DNA from 2 places in the Pseudoalteromonas sp. D15MCD-2 genome. Region 2 is predicted to be linked to the other one. Evidence: predicted binding sites of a transcription regulator. Region 2 holds the regulator's gene; the other holds the start of a gene.
The links. Region 2 encodes MetJ, which represses methionine synthesis genes. Its sites were predicted from a motif close to TAGACGTCTAGACGTCTA; they were not measured.

Region 1 (6,812 bases), 2.5 Mb from region 2:
AATTGCGCCGCCATATGTAAGTAGCTGACGCTTCTCTTTAGCACTGGCTGTTTGCTTTGCATTGCGCTCAGACTCAATAGTGTTCTTAAGTGTTTCGATTTGCTTGCTAAGAGCTAGGTTTTGCTCTGTTAGTGATTTGTTCTGCTCTTGTAGTTGTGGCAACTCAATTTCAGCTTGGCGAAGCTGCTCTTGCATTACCGTCATGTCGTTATTCAGCGCTTGAAACTGTTGTTGAATACCCGCGTTTTCAGTAACAAATTTTGACTCAACCCAACCTTCACGATCTTTATCATCACGAATTTTAAAGTAGCCATTATCTTCACCTGACAACAACACAACTTGCGTACCTGCATCAACTGAACCCAAAATGCGGTAGTTTTTGCTTGGGCCTGAGTGCATAAAGGTATACAGGTTATCGACTATGTATGCGGTGTTTTGGCTGTCGCTGCTTGGTGCTTCTTCTGCGTAGCTAATAAAAGTGGTGGCCGCAAGGAGCAACCCAAAAATACACTGTTTTAACATCAATCTACCTTGTTAATGTGATCTTGCCTAGAAGTGGCTAAATTTATAATTTCTTTATGTATAGAGATAGTAGGGATTTCAACTATTAATAGCAAGGCTGATATTGTAATCCGTGCGTGGGCTTAACCGTAAAAAACAGGAAAAAATTTGCATTAACAGTCTGCTTTGTTTATTTTGATCACTTATTTATTTTAAATGTACTCCGCAAAGCGAATGGATACTGAGATAGAACTGAAGTTTTTGGTGTCAGATGCCGTTGTTCCACTGATCCCCGCATTAATTACCCAATTTGCAAAAACCGTTACTAACAAACCGTCACGCAATTTACAAAATGCTTATTACGATACGCCAAGCCGAGAATTACGCGCTTTAGATATTGGCCTTCGTACTCGCTGTTGTGATGGTGAGTGTGAACAAACTATCAAGCTTGCTGGCGAAGTGGTTGGCGGCTTACATCAGCGCCCAGAATACAACTTACCACTGTCAGGTAACCGCCCTGATTTACTCGCATTTGATGCTGCTATTTGGCCGCATGGCATGCAAGTGTCTGGTATTGCTGAAAACCTATACCCAATTTTTAGCACTAACTTTATACGCCGTACTTGGTTACTCGAAACCGAAAATGGCGCAAAAATTGAAGTGGTATTAGATAAAGGTGAAGTTGCTGCCTCGGGTCAGGTTGAGCCAATCTCTGAACTTGAAATCGAACTGATTGAAGGTAGTCGTAATGAGTTGTTTGCTTTGGCAGATAAACTGGTTAGTGAAAGCCATATTCGCTTAGGGCTTTATTCTAAAGCTGCTCGAGGTTATCGTCTTGCAGATGACAAACCATTAAAAGCAAGCAAATCAATTGGCTTTGTGCCACTAAAACGTGGTGCAACCCAAGAACAAGCTTTAGTAGAAAGCATTAACTACGCGATTCGCTTTGTACAAAAACATGAAGCCTGCTATTTCATAAAACCAAGCTTAAAAACCCTTAAGCGTGTCACAGACGGTATTCGTTTAATTCGCCATACATTTTGGCTGTTTGACGATATTGTTAGTAAAGACGATACCGACTCATTGCGTACAGAGTTAAAGTGGTTATTGAGCGAATTAGCGTGGGTTGAAAATGCTATTCAGCTAAAAACCTACACATCTAAGCGCCACGCATACTACAAAAAAATCAACAGTGCGCCTGAGCTCACACAAGTTATTAATGACCTAAAAGAGTTACAGCCAAGCATTGATGATATTGAAACTCTTTTTCATAGCACCCGATACAACCGCTTATTATTACAATTAACAACCTGGTTAATTGAAAAACAGTGGCGCAAATCATGGGGGCAGGCTGAGTTTCAGGCTGCAGAAAAACCAGTTGCCGATATTGCTAAGCGTTTATTTGCTAAAGATTGGCACGACATGCACGAGCTTATTCCTGAGCAGCAAGTGTTTACAGATAAAGACTATTTGGCACTACGCACCCGCCTTGAAAATTCATTACTCAGCGGCAACTGCTTAGGCGCTTTGTTCGATAAAGAAGATAGAAATGAGTTCCGTATGCCGTGGGTTGATATCTCCCATGGTATTTATGAGTTAAGCACCCTTGAGTACTTAAAGCAGTTATGTGCAGGACAAGATGACTTAGAGCTGACAAAAATTCAATCATGGCTTGATCAAAAGTCAGAGTTTTTGGTTAGTGCGATGGAGCAAAGTCGCCACGCGTCATTTAATACAGACCCATATTGGTTTTAAATAAATGCGCTTGTGCCTATGGATAGGGTTAGCATGTTTGAGTCTCTCGGCAGTAGCTAACCCTATTGAATGGCAAACCTACAAACAGCAAGACGGCATAAAGGTTAGCTATAAAAAGCATAAAACCGGTATTATCGAAATTAATGCTTCTGTGCTAGTAAAAAATGCCAAAGCCAGTGACTTTATGGCATTACTCAGTGATACCGACAACGCCGCAAACTGGCTTGAAAATGTCAAAAGCGTGACCTTAATGGAGCGCTTAAGCCCCTCAGAAACCCTTGTTTATACTCATTTTAATTCACCTTGGCCGGTGTCAGATAGAGATTTAGTCAGTTACTCTTGTTATCACGCTTTAGATGAGCACAAAACCGAGTTACAAATCAAAAGCCAACCTTATGCAAAAGCCGAAGTCTCTGGTGTTGTGCGTATTAAAGACCTCACCGCCTATTGGCGTTTAGAGCAGCAACAAAGTAATTTGTTGGTCAGCCATCAAGCCTATGCTGATCCAAGTGGTTCAATTCCGCATTGGTTAAGTAACAAGGTATCGCTAAAAAGCGTTTATAAAACGCTACAAGCACTGAGAGAACAATTAACTAATAATCAGTTTTCCCGCGCAAACATCAGCAGTATTCCAGGTGATTGCTAGCGTTTAATCAAGCGTATTTGGGTGACAGAGTAAGAATTTATTATTATGATCAGGCTAATTCTGAGCGGGTAGGTAAAAAATGAAAGAACCAAAAATTCCCCTAGTTAATAAGCCAAATGGTATTGGCTTTGGGCGTATTTTAAAAGCAACCAAGTGTTCTATTAAAGGCTTTAAAGCGGCATTTAAAGAAGAGTCGGCATTTCGTTCTGAAATCTATTTAGGGGTGTGTTTATTACCCTTGTCAGTGGTTCTTGCGCAGTCATTAAATCATTGGTTAGTGTTGTTTATTCCTTACTTGTTATTATTAATTGTTGAGTTACTGAACTCGTCGATAGAAGCGCTCACTGACCGAGTAGGGATTGAGTATCATGTATTATCGGGACGAGCTAAAGATATGGCTTCTGCGGCAGTGACATTGAGCTTGCTAATTCTAGCCTTAGTTTGGGGTGTCGCAGTTTACGAAAAGATAGTTACCTACCTTTAAAACAGACATAAAAAAAGCGCCAAAAGGCGCTTTTTTCATTTTATCAAACCTATTACAGGCCAGCAGCTGCGCGAAGTGCGTCTGCTTTGTCTGTACGCTCCCAAGGGAACTCATCACGACCGAAGTGGCCGTATGCCGCAGTCGGTTGATAGATAGGACGCTCAAGATCAAGCATTTGGATTAAGCCGTAAGGGCGTAGGTCGAAGTGCTCACGTACTAATTCGATTAGGCGCGCTTCTTCTAATTTACCTGTACCGAATGTCTCGATGCTGATAGATGTTGGCTCTGCAACACCGATAGCGTAAGAAACTTGTAGCTCACATTTGTCAGCAAGGCCAGCAGCAACCACGTTTTTAGCAACGTAACGAGCAGCATATGCAGCTGAACGGTCAACTTTTGATGGATCTTTACCAGAGAAAGCACCACCACCGTGACGAGCCATACCACCGTATGTATCAACGATTATTTTACGACCTGTAAGACCACAGTCACCCATTGGGCCACCGATTACGAAACGGCCAGTTGGGTTGATGAAGAACTTAGTTGCGCTTGAGATTAGCTCAGCAGGAAGAACCGGCTTAATGATAGTTTCCATTACCGCTTCAACTAAGTCGTTTTGTGAGATTGAATCACAGTGTTGAGTTGAAAGAACAACTGCATCAATACCAACAGGCTTGCCATTTTCGTATGCAAACGTTACTTGAGATTTTGCATCTGGGCGTAACCAGTTAAGCTCACCGCTTTTACGAACTTCAGCTTGGCGCTGAACTAGACGGTGCGAATAAGTGATAGGTGCAGGCATTAAAACGTCAGTTTCATTACATGCGTAACCGAACATTAGACCTTGGTCACCAGCGCCTTGCTCTTCAGGGCGAGCACGGTCAACACCTTGGTTGATGTCTGGAGATTGTTTACCGATAGTGTTTAGGATCGCACAAGAGTCAGCATCGAAACCCATGTCTGAGTGCGTGTAACCGATTTCACGTACTGTTTTACGTGTGATTTCTTCGATATCAACCCAAGCGCTAGTTGTGATTTCACCACCAACCATCACCATACCGGTTTTAACGTAAGTCTCACATGCAACACGGGCATGAGAATCTTGCTCAAGGATAGCATCTAGAACCGCGTCAGAGATTTGGTCCGCGATTTTATCCGGATGACCTTCAGAAACAGATTCAGAAGTAAATAAATGTTTTGCCATTGTATTTCTGCTCACAAATATTGCGCTTCACAAACGTCGGTAATAGCGCTAAAAAATTAAGGGGCGTATTTTATCTAAAACAAATATGTTTGCATAGTAATTTTACGCCTAGACGTCTATTTAAAATTACTAATAACGTATTGTTCTTAACAAACGCCCATAATTGGTGCATTTAATGCGGATTTTTAATTGCACTGTACCCTTACAATAAGTAAGAATGGGGCTTCATAAACAACCAGCGCAAATACATAAAGGTAGGAGAATTCATGCCATCACGCAAAGAACTTGCAAATGCTATTCGCGTCTTATCAATGGACGCAGTACAACAGGCCAAATCTGGTCACCCTGGCGCCCCTATGGGCATGGCAGATATCGCAGAAGTACTATGGCGCGATTATCTAAAGCACAATCCAACGAATCCAGAGTGGGCAGACCGAGATCGATTTATTCTTTCTAACGGCCACGGTTCAATGCTGATCTATTCTCTACTGCACTTAAGTGGCTATGACTTACCACTAGAGGAAATTAAAAACTTCCGTCAAATGCACTCAAAAACACCAGGTCACCCAGAGTATGGGTATGCACCAGGTATTGAGACTACTACGGGTCCATTAGGTCAAGGGATCACAAATGCAGTGGGTATGGCTATTGCCGAAAAAGCGCTAGCTGCACAGTTTAACCGTGAAGGCCACGATATTGTTGATCACTTCACGTATGCATTCATGGGTGATGGCTGTTTAATGGAAGGTATTTCACACGAAGCCTGTTCATTAGCCGGTACATTAGGCCTAGGTAAACTAGTTGCGTTTTGGGATGACAACGGCATCTCAATTGATGGTGAAGTAGAAGGTTGGTTCAGCGATGACACACCAGCGCGCTTCAAAGCATACGGCTGGCACGTAGTAAGCGATGTTGATGGTCATAACCCTGATGCAATTCGCGCCGCTATCGAAGAAGCGCGTAGCATCACTGATAAGCCATCATTAATCTGTTGTAAAACAGTGATTGGCTACGGTTCACCTAACAAATCAGGTAGCCATGATTGTCACGGTGCACCACTAGGTGAAGACGAAATTAAAGCATCTCGTGAATTCCTAGGTTGGACTGGCGATGCATTTGAAATCCCAGCTGATATCTACAGCGAGTGGGATGGCAAAGAAAAAGGTAAGCAACTAGAAGCAAGCTGGGACGAAAAGTTTGCAGCATACGCAAGTGCACACCCTGAACTTGCTGCTGAGTTTAAACGCCGTACAAATGGTGAGTTACCAACTGATTGGGCTGAAAAGTCACAAGCTTACATTGAAGAGCTACAAGCAAACCCAGCAAACCCAGCAACACGTAAAGCATCACAAAATGCATTAAATGCGTTTGGCCCGTTACTACCAGAATTCATGGGTGGCTCTGCTGACCTTGCAGGTTCTAACTTAACACTTTGGGATGGCTCAAAAGGCCTAGAAGCAAACGATGCTAGCGGTAACTACATTTTCTACGGTGTACGTGAATTTGGTATGTCAGCGATTATGAATGGTATTGCATTGCACAAAGGCTTTATTCCATACGGTGCAACATTCCTAATGTTCATGGAATACGCACGTAACGCAGTACGTATGGCGGCATTAATGAAGCAGCCAAGCATCTTCGTTTACACACACGATTCAATTGGTTTAGGTGAAGATGGCCCAACGCACCAACCGGTAGAGCAAATTGCAAGCATGCGTTTAACGCCTAATCTAGTGAACTGGCGCCCATGTGACCAAGTTGAGTCAGCGATTGCATGGCAACAAGCAATTGAGCGTAAAGATGGCCCAACATCACTGATTTTCACTCGCCAAGGCCTTGAGCAACAAACGCGTACTGCACAGCAGTTAGCTGATGTGAAAAAAGGTGGTTACGTACTTAGCTGTGACGGTGAGCCAGAGCTTATCCTTATTGCAACAGGTTCTGAAGTACAGCTTGCACAAGATGCCGCTGCAGAACTGCGTTCACAAGGTAAAAAAGTACGTGTGGTATCTATGCCTTCAACTGATTTATTTGATGAGCAAGACGCTACGTATAAAGAAAGCGTATTACCAGCAAGCGTAACACGCCGCGTAGCAATCGAAGCGGGCATCGCAGACTACTGGTACAAATACGTAGGCCTAAACGGCGCAGTAGTTGGTATGACGACCTTCGGTGAGTCAGCACCTGCAGGCGAGTTATTCAAGCACTTTGGTTTCACTGTT
Region 2 (6,812 bases):
CTAAGGCTTGCTGACCTTTTTTGAGTACTTCTTCTAGGCATTGCAAATACACTTCGGTTTTACCACTTCCGGTAACCCCTTCAAGCAAAAAGCTGGTAAAGCCACGAGCTTGGTTAATGCTGGTGCAGGCAACAGCTTGCTCCTTATTAAGCACTGGCTTGCTACCAACAGTCGGCGCGCGTTGCTGCCATTGGTTATCATGTTCAATAAACTGAGTGATCAGTTCTTTATCGAGCAGACTGTCGATGGTTTTTTTGGTAAATCCGAGTGCTTTTAATTCTGTAAGCGATGATTTGCCCGATTCGGCTAGCTGTTTTAATAAATTTAACTGGGTTTTTGCTTTCAGCGACGGCAGCTTTGCACCTTTATCGGTCAGCTCAACCATGTTAATGCTGGTTTTATCTGGGCATTCGCCTTGCCTTAATGCAGCCGGAAGTGCCGTATGAATGGTCTCGCCCAATGGGTAACAGTAGTAGCGTGCTGTGAATTTTAGTAATGCTAAGTGTTGCTCAGATAAAACTGGCGTGTCGTCTATAACATCAATAATCGGCTTTATTTTGTCAGCGGGAACATCGGTTGATGTTTTAAGAGCCAAGACCACGGCAACCTTTTTTTGGCTACCAAATGGCACGCGAACGCGCATACCTGGCTTTAACTCAGGGCTATGCAGCAGCTGTTCAACTTTATAATCGAAGGTACGCTGTAAAGGGACTTTTATGGCAACTTCTACAAAGTGCATAACAACTCAACTGAAACAATGATAGAAAGATAATGTACTAAAATTGCAGTTAAAAACCTACCAACAAATACTGAACAACACGCCACTTGGTTATTTTTTTAGCGAAAGATGTATTTAAAGCTTGTCGTAAGGCTTCTTGAGCTATAAAATACGCGGCCTATTAATTGTATTAACTGCGTATGGTGCCAGACTTCGGGTTTGGAGAGCGATACGGCCTTAACTAGAGGTTCCCTATGAAAGAAGGTATTCACCCTAAGTACGAAGCTATCACTGCAACTTGTTCATGTGGTAACAAATTCGAAACTAGCTCAACTCTTTGTAAAGACATCCACTTAGACGTATGTTCTGAGTGTCACCCGTTTTACACTGGTAAGCAAAAGATTTTAGACACTGGCGGCCGTGTTGATCGTTTCAACAAGCGCTTCGGTGCACTTAGCAGCAAGAAGTAATCTCTGCTGTTTAGTTAAAGAAAGCACCTTAGGGTGCTTTTTTTATGCCTAAAATTCACAAAACTCATTATTGATATCAATCCGCAATAATACTTAATCATTTTGAGGGATTAAACCTGTCGCTATCTGCGTTAAAAATTTCTGATTTAGAACAACTAAATAGCGAAATTTTTGCCTTGCTATCAACGAGGTTTTATTGCCTCAAAATAGATCACTTAATTAAGCGAATTGGTATAACGCTGCCACTTACTTATCATCTTCATTTATGTATCTTGCATAACTATTTCTGGTTGTTATGCCCATTATGTCGCTAATTTTGCAGACAAAGTGCCACCCCTTGGCTATATTCTTGTTTGTATAAACTTTCATAAAAGTTATTAAAAATAATAAATTTAAATAACTTTGTGAGTAAATGCTGTGAACTTCGTAGAAAAGGTGGTTTTGGGCTAATTTCGGCTAATTGCAGTGTACGTGCGTATAAAATACAAAAACACGTGCTTAAAAGGTCATAAATAGGTGAATTTTTATGTCTGATTAATCGCAACTATGCGCAGAAATTGTTGGAAAATCCTTTAAAATTAAGCGATATAGCATATAACAGGATAGACCTGATAATACTTGGAATTTTTATACATTACAGGTATCGTACTGATGCAAGCTCTCTCACTTTTTAACTTTTTGCAGGATACTATCGCGTTATGTCAGATTTTCGTGAACAAGCATTACATTACCACGCTCACCCCGTTCCAGGTAAAATTAGTGTTGAACTAACCAAGCCAGCCGAAACGGTTAACGATCTCGCTTTAGCTTATAGCCCAGGTGTGGCTGAACCAGTCCGTGAAATTGCTGCTGATCCAGCAAATGCCTATAAATATACAGGCAAAGGTAACATGGTTGCGGTTATTTCAAACGGTACCGCAATTTTAGGTTTAGGTAACTTAGGTCCGCTTGCATCAAAACCTGTAATGGAAGGTAAAGCGTTACTATTTAAACGTTTTGCTGGCCTTGACTCAATTGATATTGAAGTTAAACACCGCACAACAGAAGATTTCATTAATACGGTTGCTAACATCGCTGATACGTTTGGTGGTATCAACCTTGAAGATATTAAAGCGCCAGAGTGTTTTGAAATCGAAAAAGCGCTTATCGAGCGCTGTGATATTCCAGTTTTCCACGATGACCAACATGGTACAGCTATTGTAACTGCTGCTGGTATGCTTAACGCCCTTGAAGTGCAAGGTAAAGACATCGAAGATGCCATCATCGTATGTTTAGGTGCCGGTGCTGCTGCTGTGGCTTGTATGGAGCTTTTAATTAAGTGTGGCGCACTACGTGAACACATTTATATGCTTGACCGTAAAGGTGTGATCCATACACGTCGTGATGACTTAAACGAGTATAAGCAATTATTTGCTAACAATACCGATAAGCGTACATTACAAGATGTTATTGCTGATGCTGACGTATTCGTTGGTGTATCAGGTCCTAACCTGTTAACAGCAGATGATCTTAAGCTGATGGCTGATAAGCCAGTCGTGTTTGCATGCTCAAACCCAGATCCTGAGATTGCTCCAGAAGTTGCACACAGTGCGCGTAACGATTTAATTATGGCAACGGGTCGTTCAGATTTCCCTAACCAAGTAAATAACGTGCTTTGTTTCCCATTTATTTTCCGTGGTGCGTTAGATGTTCGTGCAACGGCAATTAATGATGAAATGAAAATTGCTGCAGTTCACGCAATTCGTGGTATCGCGAAAGAGCCTGTACCAAGTGAAGTATTAAAAGCAGCTGGCGTTGAGTCACTTGAGTTTGGTGCCGAGTACATCATTCCTAAGCCTATGGATCCGCGTTTATTACCACGTATTGCACGTGCTGTTGCTGAAGCAGCAGTAGAGTCGGGTGTGGCGCAAATCGACATGCCAGAAGATTACATGCGTTAAGCTTAATTAGCTATTAGGTATATCGCGCAATAAAAAACTCAGCCTAGGCTGAGTTTTTTTATATCTGCGATTATCGGCGGTGATCCGATGGCCGAAATACTTATTCTGAATCAAGCACTGGGATATCTAATCCCATTTCTTGCATAATTTTTTTAACTTCTTCAGGTACCTTTTCAGGGTTGTCTTTACGTAGGTCGTCATCATTTGGTAATGGTTGACCTGTAAAAGCATGTAAGAAAGCTTCACACAATAACTCACTGTTCGTCGCATGACGCAGGTTATTGATCTGGCGGCGTGTACGCTCGTCAGTTAATACTTTTAATACGTTGAGTGGGATCGATACGGTAATCTTTTTTACTTGTTCTGATTTTTTACCGTGTTCTGCATATGGGTGAATGTATTCACCGTTCCATTTAGCCATAAGTTGTTTCGTTGCCTCGGTTGTCAGTGATTTACGCCTTATTCACAGCGCAAGATGCGGAAATTCTATCTCTTTAAAAAAGATAGTCAAATACTAGTTATTTAGCCATCTAGTGGTGTAAATGTATAAACTTCTATGTATAAGCCATAAATGCTTTGACTTCTCATATTTGATCATCTAACCTTTTAGACGTCTAAACATCCAATTTAAGAATAGGTGATGAAATGAGCGAAAAAAATAAAGCGACGATTGCTGTTCGTCACGGCATCGAAGCCGATAAACATCATGGTGCGGTTGTACCGCCAATTTACTTATCAACCACCTATTCGTTTGCTGATTTTGATACTAAGCGCCAGTATGACTATGGTCGCAGCGGTAATCCAAATCGCGATATCTTAGCTGAAACCTTAGCAGAGCTTGAAGGTGGTGCTAGAGGTATTATAACTGCAACAGGTATGTCTGCAGTGCATTTAGCCACTCAGCTATTAAACAGTGACGATACGTTAGTGATCCCACATGACTGTTATGGCGGTAGTTACCGTTTATTCACCTCGCTTGAAAAACGTGGCCTGTTAAAACTAAAAGTTTTGGATTTAACTAAAACTGAAAATCTCCAAGAAATTTTAGCGATTAAACCCAAGTTGATTTGGATTGAAACGCCAAGTAACCCAATCTTGCGTTTAACAGATATTAAAGCAATTACTAGTATTGCTAAGCAGTGTGGTGCTTTGGTTGCGGCTGACAACACCTTCTTATCACCTGCATTACAAAACCCAATTGAGTTTGGTGTTGATATTGTTGTGCACTCAACAACTAAATACATCAATGGTCACTCTGATGTAGTGGGCGGTGCAGTGATTGCTGCAACGCAAGAGCTAGGCGACGAGCTTGCTTGGTGGGCGAATAATATCGGTATTACTGGTGCACCATTTGACAGCTACTTAACGCTTCGTGGTTTACGTACTTTAAATGTACGCCTAAAGCAGCACCAAGAAAATGCCTTTGCCATTGCTGAGTATTTAGAAAGCTCACCTTATGTAAGCCAAGTTTATTATCCAGGCCTTGCTTCTCACCCACAACATGAGCTTGCTAAAGCACAGCAACGTGGCTTTGGTGGCATGGTGAGCTTTGATATTAAAGGCGATATCAACGATGCAGCAGCGTTTTTAACAAGCCTTAAAGACTTCAGCCTTGCTGAGTCGTTAGGTGGGGTAGAAAGCTTGATTTGTCACCCTGCAACAATGACCCACGCAGGTATGGAGCCTAAAGCGCGCCTTGAAGCCGGTGTAGGCGATACGCTGATCCGTATTTCTGTAGGTATTGAAGACGTAAAAGATCTCATTGCAGATTTAGACCGTGTTTTCAATTTAGTAAAACCAGGTCAAGGCCAACAAGTTACAAAAGCTGAAGCTAAGCTAACACAGCAAGATACACAGCAAAACGCGTCATTTAAGTTAACGCCAGCACATACGGCATTGTGGTAGAAGAAATGGTAAATATTGTTCATAAATTTGGTGGCTCAAGCTTAAGCTCGGCAGATCGTTACCATGCGGTAGCGAACATTGTTCTTGCTAATACAGAGCAGGGCGATTGCGTGGTTGTGTCGGCATCGGGTAAAACAACCGATACCCTGGTAAAGCTTTGGCAAAGTTACCAGCAGCAAGATAGCCAAGCTGTTAGCGATATTCTATTGCTTATTGATAACAATCAACGTGCGCTTATAGAGCAGCTACTTACAGGGCAGAATAAACAACAGGCGTTGGCACAGTTAAAAGATGAACTTGCTGTATTAAATGAATTAATTAGTCAGCAGCTGTTACTTGAAGCACCTTTACTTGCTCATGGTGAAGTGTGGTCGGCGCGGTTATTGGCCGCTTACCTAAATCAGTTAGGTGTTGATGCGCAAGATGTTGATGCAAGGCAGTTATTTACTCTAAATGATGGTCAGCTTTTACATCAAAAAAACCAACAGCAATGCAGTGATGCGATTAGCAGAAAACATATCAACGTAGTAACGGGTTTTATAGCAGCAGATTGCCAAGGTAATACGGTGACATTAGGCCGTAATGGCAGTGATTACAGTGCCACCTTGTTAGCGAGTTATACTTTTGCTAAGCAAGTGTCTATCTGGACAGACACACAAGGTGTATTTAGTACTGACCCTCGTAAAGTTAAAAATGCAGTTAAGTATGCCAAGGTGTGCCGCGAGCAAGCTAACTTATTAGCGCGTTTAGGTAACCCAGTATTGCATGCAAAAACCTTGTCGCCGTTAAAAGACACAGAAATTAAATTGGTGGTAAGAAGTAGTTTTGATTGTGATGCAACGCCAACCGAAGTAGTAAAAGAAGGTTACAGTAAAGCAAAGCGTTTTATTACTACCTTAGATAACATCGATTTATTAAGGGTTGATAAACTAAGCAGTGGTGAAGTCGGTGAACTTAGTCAGTTAATTCAACACAGCCTGCACCACTTTACTAAAGATGGCGATACTTACTTATTAGTGCCAGGTCAAAGCACTCACCAAGTTGTAAGCCACTTAGCGGGCCGTGCAAATATTGTCGAGTCTAATTTAAGTGGTTGTGCAGTGGTTGCACCGACGGCTGATGTAATTGCGCTGACAGAGCAAGCGACAGCACTTTTAAAAGAGCAAAGCATTCATCCGCGTTTTGTACAACAAGACTATAACTATGTGTTGATCTTAAACGATCAGGCAATTGATAGTGATGTTTTAACCCTTCTACATGACAAGCTTGTAAACAAAGGTCAAGAGCTGGCTATTATTGTTGCTGGCCTTGGTAATGTAGGCGAAGTATTCTTATCGCAACTACAAGCTCAGTTTGCTCGTTTATCTGCTCAGTACAAGGTAAAAGTTGTAGCTCTTTTACGCTCTAAACAAATGCTTTTTAGTGCCAGTGGTTTAAATACCGAAACATGGCAAGAGCAGTGGCATAATGAAGCGCAAAGCTACGATAAAGCTGAGTTATTAGCACGTATCAATGAGCTAGATTATGAGCACAAAGTAGTGATTGATATCACTGCCAGTGAGGCTTTTAGTCAGTTGTATCCTGATTTTGTAGAGCTTAACTGTCATTTGATCAGTGCAAACAAATATGCGGGTACTGCCGCGCATAGTTGGTATCAAAACTTACGTACTAATTTAGCTGAGCGAAATCTACTATGGCGCTACAACACCAGTGTAGGCGCAGGTTTACCGATTAACTTTGCTTTAGCTGATTTACAAAATAGCGGTGACAGTATTAACC

Region 1: the regulator MetJ is predicted to act here: its motif matches at 4,692-4,709, upstream of metK (methionine adenosyltransferase).

What each region holds. Positions count from the first base shown of each region.
Region 1 covers NZ_JBCFQE010000001.1:719,781-726,592, forward strand. Annotated here, with positions in the region: gene AADY36_RS03280 (TIGR04211 family SH3 domain-containing protein) at 1-522, opposite strand, end outside; gene AADY36_RS03285 (CYTH and CHAD domain-containing protein) at 736-2,256, shown strand; gene AADY36_RS03290 (START domain-containing protein) at 2,294-2,902, shown strand; gene AADY36_RS03295 (diacylglycerol kinase) at 2,982-3,386, shown strand; gene metK (methionine adenosyltransferase) at 3,439-4,590, opposite strand; gene tkt (transketolase) at 4,857-6,812, shown strand, end outside.
Region 2 covers NZ_JBCFQE010000001.1:3,179,066-3,185,877, reverse strand. Annotated here, with positions in the region: gene priA (primosomal protein N') at 1-739, opposite strand, end outside; gene rpmE (50S ribosomal protein L31) at 973-1,188, shown strand; gene AADY36_RS14620 (malic enzyme-like NAD(P)-binding protein) at 1,887-3,128, shown strand; gene metJ (met regulon transcriptional regulator MetJ) at 3,229-3,549, opposite strand; gene metB (cystathionine gamma-synthase) at 3,774-5,033, shown strand; gene metL (bifunctional aspartate kinase/homoserine dehydrogenase II) at 5,039-6,812, shown strand, end outside.